DNA from 2 places in the Pseudomonas sp. SDO5591_S426 genome. Region 1 is predicted to be linked to the other one. Evidence: predicted binding sites of a transcription regulator. Region 1 holds the regulator's gene; the other holds the start of a gene.
The links. Region 1 encodes sigma-54, which starts transcription at its own class of promoters, with help from an activator protein. Its sites were predicted from a motif close to ANTGGCATNNANNTTGCTNT; they were not measured.
Positions count from the first base shown of each region.

Region 2: a site for sigma-54 is predicted at 1,882-1,901, ahead of ACW9JC_RS23030 (DNA translocase FtsK). Genes of this name have one in related genera too.

Region 1 covers NZ_JBSVXD010000091.1:4,732-8,813, reverse strand. Annotated here, with positions in the region: gene lptA (lipopolysaccharide transport periplasmic protein LptA) at 1-532, shown strand, start outside; gene lptB (LPS export ABC transporter ATP-binding protein) at 532-1,257, shown strand; gene ACW9JC_RS18005 (RNA polymerase factor sigma-54) at 1,438-2,931, shown strand; gene hpf (ribosome hibernation-promoting factor, HPF/YfiA family) at 3,006-3,314, shown strand; gene ptsN (PTS IIA-like nitrogen regulatory protein PtsN) at 3,327-3,791, shown strand; gene rapZ (RNase adapter RapZ) at 3,794-4,082, shown strand, end outside.
Region 2 covers NZ_JBSVXD010000151.1:9,373-13,454, reverse strand. Annotated here, with positions in the region: gene ACW9JC_RS23045 (arginyltransferase) at 1-70, opposite strand, end outside; gene aat (leucyl/phenylalanyl-tRNA--protein transferase) at 128-808, opposite strand; gene trxB (thioredoxin-disulfide reductase) at 872-1,831, opposite strand; gene ACW9JC_RS23030 (DNA translocase FtsK) at 2,151-4,082, shown strand, end outside.

The DNA of each region.
Region 1 (4,082 bases):
CCTCCCTATTTTGCTCAGTCTGGGCGCAGCACTGGGAAGCGTGAGCGCCTGGGCCCTGCCGGACGATCAACAACAGCCAATCCGCATTCAGGCCGACGATGCCCAACTGGACGACAAGAATGGCGTTGCCACCTACACGGGCGATGTGATCATCACCCAAGGCTCGATGAAGGTTACCGGCAATAAAGTAACCATGACCCGCGCCCCGAGTGGCGACATCGACGTGGTGACCTCGGTCGGCAACCTGGCCTACTTCGAGCAACTGCAAACAGCGGGCGACACCAAGCCGGTTCAGGGTTGGGGTGTGACAATCCAGTACCACGCTACGCAAAACCGCGTTGTACTGATCGACAAGGCCAAGGTCATCGACAAGGACAACAACGTCACCCAAGGCGAGAAAATCGTCTACGACACCGAGAAGAAGCTGGCGAGCGCCGGTCGCGCCACAGGCAGCAAGGTGACCGAGTCGCGTCCGCGCATCGACATGGTCATCCAGCCGAAAAAGAAAACCGACGAGCAAAAGGCCCAGTAATGGCAACTCTGAAAGCTCAGCATCTGGCCAAGAGCTACAAGAGCCGCCAGGTCGTGCGCGACGTCAGCCTGTCGATCGACAGCGGTCAGATCGTCGGCCTGCTTGGCCCCAACGGCGCCGGCAAGACCACCTGCTTCTACATGATCGTCGGCCTGGTGCAGGCTGATCAGGGTCGCGTGCTGATCGACGACCTGGACGTCAGCCACCAGCCCATGCACGGTCGCGCGAAAGCAGGTATCGGTTATCTACCGCAAGAAGCGTCGATCTTCCGCAAACTCTCGGTAGCCGACAACATCATGGCGATCCTCGAGACCCGCAAGGAACTCGACAAGGCCGGTCGTCGCAAGGAGCTGGAAAGCCTGCTGCAGGAGTTCCACATCAGCCACATTCGCGACAACCTCGGGATGAGCCTGTCCGGTGGTGAACGCCGCCGCGTGGAAATCGCCCGGGCACTGGCCACCAACCCGAAATTCATCCTCCTCGACGAACCATTCGCCGGCGTGGACCCGATTTCGGTAGGCGACATCAAACAAATCATCCATCACCTCAAGGCCAAAGGCATTGGCGTGCTGATCACCGACCACAACGTCCGTGAAACCCTGGATATCTGCGAAACCGCCTACATCGTCAACGATGGCCAGCTGATCGCCGAAGGTGACGCGGAAACCATCCTGGCCAACGACTTGGTCAAGGAAGTCTACCTGGGTCATGAGTTCCGCCTGTAAGGGCTTGCCTGGCTAGTCGACCGAGCGCTTGTCTCGATAAAAAATCAAGATCTTTTTATTGTTACAGCGCTCTAGGCAAACACTGCAATTTCGGGCATATAATTTGCTTATGTTTGGCGCCTCGGCGCCCTGTAGTGGATGGCGCATGTGCGCCGGCGAATAAGGTGTTAAGCCCCTGCCATGAAACCATCGCTAGTCTTGAGAATGGGCCAGCAGCTGACGATGACACCGCAGCTGCAACAGGCCATCCGCCTGCTCCAATTGTCGACCCTGGATCTGCAACAGGAAATCCAGGAGGCCCTGGAGTCCAATCCGATGCTCGAACGCCAGGAAGAAGGCGACGACTTCGATAACACCGACCCCTTGGCCGACAACGCAGAACAGAAGCCCAACGCTGACATTCAGGAACCCTCCTACCAGGAAACCGCGCCGACGGTTGATAACCTCGAAGAAGGCGACTGGAACGAACGCATTCCCAACGAACTTCCCGTCGATACCGCTTGGGAAGACGTCTACCAGACCAGCGCCAGCAGCCTGCCGAGCAACGATGATGACGAGTGGGATTTCACCACCCGCACGTCCGCCGGCGAAAGCCTGCAAAGCCACTTGCTGTGGCAACTGAACCTGGCACCGATGTCCGACACCGATCGCCTGATCGCCGTTACCCTGATCGACTGCATCAACAATCAGGGCTATCTGGACGAAACGCTCGAGGAAATCCTCGAAGCCTTCGATCCGGAACTGGACATCGAACTGGACGAAATCGAAGCCGTCCTGCACCGCATCCAGCAATTCGAACCTGCCGGCATCGGCGCCCGAAACCTGGGCGAGTGCCTGCTGCTGCAATTGCGTCAGCTGCCGGCCAAAACGCCGTGGCTGGCCGAAGCCAAGCGCCTGGTCACCGATTACATCGACCTGCTCGGCAGTCGCGACTACAGCCAGTTGATGCGCCGCATGAAGCTCAAGGAAGATGAGCTGCGCCAGGTGATCGAACTGGTCCAGAGCCTCAACCCGCGTCCGGGTTCGCAAATCGAATCCACCGAGGCCGAGTACGTCGTTCCCGACGTCATCGTGCGCAAGGACAACGAGCGCTGGCTCGTGGAGCTCAACCAGGAGTCTGTGCCACGGCTGCGGGTCAACGCCCAGTACGCCGGCTTCGTGCGCCGCGCCGACACCAGCGCCGACAACACCTTCATGCGCAATCAGTTGCAGGAAGCCCGCTGGTTCATCAAGAGCCTGCAAAGCCGCAACGAAACCCTGATGAAAGTGGCCACCCAGATCGTCGAGCATCAGCGCGGCTTCCTGGAGTATGGCGATGAAGCGATGAAACCGCTGGTCCTGCACGACATCGCTGAAGCGGTCGGCATGCACGAATCGACAATTTCCCGGGTGACCACGCAAAAATTCATGCATACCCCTCGGGGCATATATGAACTGAAATACTTTTTCTCCAGCCACGTCAGCACCTCCGAAGGCGGCGAATGCTCGTCCACGGCGATCCGCGCGATCATCAAAAAACTGGTTGCCGCTGAAAATCAGAAAAAGCCGTTGAGTGACAGCAAGATCGCTGGTTTACTGGAGGCACAAGGCATTCAGGTGGCTCGCCGCACCGTCGCCAAGTACCGCGAATCCCTCGGGATCGCGCCTTCGAGCGAACGCAAGCGGTTGATGTAGAGCCACGCCACAGCGTTCCAGTGGCAGATCATCTGGTCTGCCGCTTTATGCACTGGCAACGAAGGAGAAGCTGTATGCAAGTCAACATCAGTGGACACCAACTGGAAGTGACCGAACCTCTTCGCACCTACATCGGCGAAAAACTCGAACGATTAGAGAGGCATTTCGACAAGATCACCAACGTGCAGGTCACGATGACCGTCGAAAAGCTCAAGCAGAAAATCGAAGCCACGCTGCATATTCCCGGCAATGAAGTGGTCGCCAACGCGGAACATACCGATATGTACGCGGCGATCGACGCACTGACCGACAAGCTGGATAAACAACTCAAAAAGCATAAGGAAAAGACCCAGAGCCTCCTCCAGGGCGCTACCGGTCGTTAACACTCCCTACCCATGATCCGACTTGAAAGCATCCTGACCCCCGGCCGTTCCCTGGTGAACGTGCCGGGCGGCAGTAAAAAGAAAGCCCTCGAGCAAATTGCCAACCTCATCCATCGCGAAGTGCCGGATCTGGCCATGCAGGATGTCTTCGAGAGCCTGGTCGCCCGTGAAAAACTCGGTTCAACCGGTTTTGGCAACGGCATCGCCATCCCCCACTGCCGTCTCAAGGGCTGTACTTCGCCCATCAGCGCCTTGATGCACCTTGACGCCCCTATCGATTTCGACGCCATCGATGGTGCCCCGGTCGACCTGTTGTTCGTTCTACTGGTCCCGGAAGCCGCTACCGATGCGCACCTGGAGCTGTTACGCCAGATCGCCAGCATGCTCGACCGCAAGGAAGTGCGCGAAAAACTGCGCAGCGCCCCGAGTAATGAAGCCTTGTATCAGGTTGTCCTGGACGAGCAAAACGGTCATTAATCATGCGCTTGATCATCGTCAGCGGTCGCTCCGGCTCAGGTAAAAGTACCGCCCTCGATGTTCTTGAGGACAATGGTTACTACTGCATCGACAACTTGCCTGCGGGGTTACTGCCGGAACTGGCCGAACGCGCGCTGATTCACACTGAGCTGTCACAGCCGCTGGTAGCCGTGTCCATCGATGCGCGCAACCTGCCCAGCCATCTGTCGCGGTTTCCAGAGCTGCTGGAAGAAGTCCGCAGCCGACACATCCAGTGCGATGTCCTGTACCTGGATGCCGATGAGGAAACTC
Region 2 (4,082 bases), on a different contig from region 1:
GCTCCTCAGGCAGATAGCTGCAAGAGTGGGGCTGAGTGGCATAGAACTTCAAACGCGCCAACTCGGTCATGATCAACCCTCGGGATAATGCTTTCGATTAAGTGTAAGCCACGCGCGCAAAAGTCGCTCAGCAAACCCAGGTTGCGCGGCTGGGTTGATCCAGATATTGCGACAGATAACCCGCAAACGCGCTGCGCGGGATCGCCCTGGCGCCCAGGCTGTGCAGATGGTCGGTGGGCATCTGGCAGTCGATCAGGACAAAGCCTGAGTCTTTCAGATGTCGCACCAGGGTGGCAAAGCCATATTTGGAGGCATTGTCGGCGCGGCTGAACATGGATTCGCCGAAAAACAGCCGCCCCATCGCCAGGCCATACAGCCCGCCGACGAGCGTGCCCTGATCCCAGACTTCCACCGAGTGCGCGTAACCGCGCTTGTGCAGTTGCAGGTAGGCGTTCTGCATGGCTTCGGTGATCCAGGTGCCGTCGGCGTAATCCCGTGGCGCGGCGCAGGCGCTGATGACTGCGGCAAAATCCTGATCGAAGGTCACTTGATAGCGTTGCTGGCGCAGCAATTTGTTCAGGCTGCGGGACACATGCAGTTCGTCGGGAAACAGAACGGTGCGCGGGTCCGGCGACCACCAGAGAATCGGCTGACCTTCCGAGAACCATGGAAAGCAACCGTGGCGGTAGGCCTGAATCAACCGATCGGCAGACAGGTCGCCACCGGCGGCCAACAGGCCGTTGGGGTCGCGCATGGCTTTTTCCAGCGGCGGGAAAGTCAGGGAGTTGCGTTGTAACCAAGTCAGCATGGCGTCCGGGCTTGCAGAAGGGGAGGGCGGTGGCGAGCTTGAGGCTCGCCACCCAGTGTGCCGTTAAACGACGGGAATGTCGTCGAGGTATTTTTCCGCATCGAGGGCTGCCATGCAGCCGGCCCCGGCGGAGGTGACTGCCTGGCGATAGACGTGATCGGCCACGTCGCCGGCCGCAAACACACCTTCGATGGCGGTTGCGGTGGCATCACCTTCGCTGCCGCCCTTGACCAGCAGGTAACCGTCGCGCATTTCCAGTTGGCCGACGAACAAGTCGGTATTGGGTTTGTGGCCGATAGCGATGAACACTCCGGAAACCGCCAGTTCCTTGGTTTCGCCGGTATGGCTGTCGCGCAGGCGGGCGCCGGTCACGCCGCTGGCGTCACCCAGTACTTCATCCAGATTCTGGTTCCAGTGCAGGCGGATGTTGCCATTGGCGGCTTTCTCGAACAGTTTGTCCTGGAGGATTTTCTCCGAGCGCAGCTTGTCGCGCCGGTGAATCAGGTGCACTTCGCTGGCGATGTTCGACAGGTACAGGGCTTCTTCAACCGCCGTGTTGCCGCCGCCGACCACGGCAACCACTTGCTTGCGGTAGAAGAATCCATCGCAGGTCGCGCAGGCCGAAACCCCTTTGCCGGCAAATGTCTCTTCCGATGGCAGGCCCAGATATTGCGCGGAAGCGCCGGTGGCGATAATCAGCGCGTCGCAGGTATAAGTGCCGCTGTCGCCGGTCAACTCAAACGGGCGCTGTTGCAACTTGGCTGTATGGATGTGGTCGTAGACGATCTGTGTGTCAAAGCGTTCGGCGTGTTTTTGCATGCGTTCCATCAGGACCGGGCCGGTGAGACCTTCGACATCACCAGGCCAGTTATCGACTTCGACAGTGGTGGTGAGCTGGCCACCTGCCTGTATGCCGGTGATGACAACGGGTTTGAGGTTGGCGCGGGCGGCATACACGGCTGCGCTGTAACCGGCGGGGCCGGAACCCAGAATGATCAGACGGTGATGTTGCACTGCGCTCATAAAAACACCTCATAAGCCTTTGTCACAAAAGAGAATGCATGCTCAAATTGAGTCGCATGCAATGTGCTTTTGACTATGCTGCATACAAGTGTTGCCAGCATGGCATTGGATGAGCAAACCCGTACAATGCCTGGCTGTAACAGTGTTTGTAACAAAATAAGCGATGCGCTTCGTGTTTATAAAAACCGGGGCGCAGTGTTAAAAGTAGTACCAGTTAGGCCTGTTAACTTTTTTACCTGCCTGGATTGGGCAGTTTTTTGCCGTTTTTTTAAAGACATTCATCAGATGGACGCGCCTTGGGCGCAGGAAAAGTAGCGTTTTGAAGAAATCCACCGAAGCACCCAAAACAGTCGTTCCGCTCTGGCGCCAGCATTTGCACTACCGCCTCAAGGAAGGTGCATTGATCGCCATCGGTGCGTTGTGCCTGTTTCTGATGATGGCCTTGCTGACCTATGGCAAGGACGATCCGGGTTGGAGCCACAACAGCAAGATCGACGACGTGCAGAACTTCGGCGGTCCGGCGGGCTCCTACAGCGCCGATATCCTGTTCATGGTGTTGGGTTACTTCGCCTATATCTTCCCGTTGTTGCTGGCGATCAAGGCTTATCAGATCTTCCGTCAGCGCCACGAGCCGTGGCAGTGGAGCGGCTGGCTGTTTTCCTGGCGTTTGATCGGCCTGGTGTTCCTGGTGCTGTCCGGTGCTGCGCTGGCTCATATCCATTTCCATGCCGCGACCGGTCTGCCGGCTGGCGCTGGCGGTGCACTGGGCGAAAGCCTTGGCGACCTGGCCAAAAACGCGCTGAACATTCAGGGCAGCACGTTGCTGTTCATCGCTCTGTTCCTGTTCGGCCTGACCGTATTCACCGACCTGTCGTGGTTCAAGGTGATGGACGTCACCGGCAAGATCACCCTCGACCTGTTTGAACTGTTCCAGGGCGCCGCCAATCGTTGGTGGGCGGCCCGTACCGAACGCAAGCAACTGGTCGCGCAATTGCGTGAAGTCGACGATCGTGTGCACGACGTGGTCGCGCCGACCGTCAGCGACAAACGCGAACAGGCCAAGGTCAAGGAACGCCTGATCGAACGTGAGCAGGCCCTGAGCAAGCACATGTCCGAGCGCGAGAAGCAGGTGCCGCCGGTTATTGCGCCGGCGCCGGTCAAGCCCGCCGCGCCGAGCAAGCGTGTCGAAAAAGAGAAACAGGCACCGCTGTTCGTCGACAGCGCTGTGGAAGGCACCTTGCCGCCGATCTCGATTCTCGACCCGGCAGAAAAGAAACAACTCAATTATTCGCCTGAATCCCTGGCTGCGGTTGGCCATTTGCTGGAAATCAAGCTCAAGGAATTCGGCGTCGAAGTCACCGTGGATTCGATTCATCCGGGCCCGGTGATTACCCGTTACGAAATCCAGCCTGCGGCCGGCGTAAAAGTCAGCCGCATCTCCAACCTGGCCAAAGACCTGGCACGTTCCCTGGCCGTGACCAGTGTGCGTGTCGTGGAAGTGATTCCGGGCAAGACCACGGTCGGTATCGAAATTCCTAACGAAGACCGGCAGATCGTGCGCTTCTCCGAGGTGCTGTCGACCCCTGAGTACGACAACTTCAAATCGCCGGTCACCCTGGCCCTGGGCCACGACATCGGTGGCAAGCCGGTCATCACTGACCTGGCGAAAATGCCGCACTTGCTGGTGGCCGGCACCACCGGTTCCGGTAAGTCGGTGGGTGTGAACGCGATGATCCTGTCGATCCTGTTCAAGTCCGGCCCGGAAGACGCCAAGCTGATCATGATCGACCCGAAAATGCTCGAACTGTCGATCTACGAAGGCATTCCGCACCTGTTGTGCCCGGTGGTTACCGACATGAAGGACGCCGCCAACGCCCTGCGCTGGAGCGTTGCCGAGATGGAGCGCCGCTACAAGCTGATGGCGAAGATGGGCGTGCGAAACCTGTCGGGCTTCAACGCCAAGGTCAAGGAAGCCCAGGACGCTGGCGAGCCATTGAGCGATCCGCTGTACAAGCGCGAGAGCATCCACGACGAAGCACCGCTGCTGCAAAAGCTGCCGACCATCGTGGTGGTGGTCGACGAATTCGCCGACATGATGATGATCGTCGGCAAGAAGGTTGAAGAACTGATCGCTCGTATCGCCCAGAAGGCGCGTGCGGCCGGTATCCACTTGATCCTCGCGACCCAGCGTCCATCGGTGGACGTGATCACCGGTCTGATCAAGGCCAACATCCCGACCCGCATGGCGTTC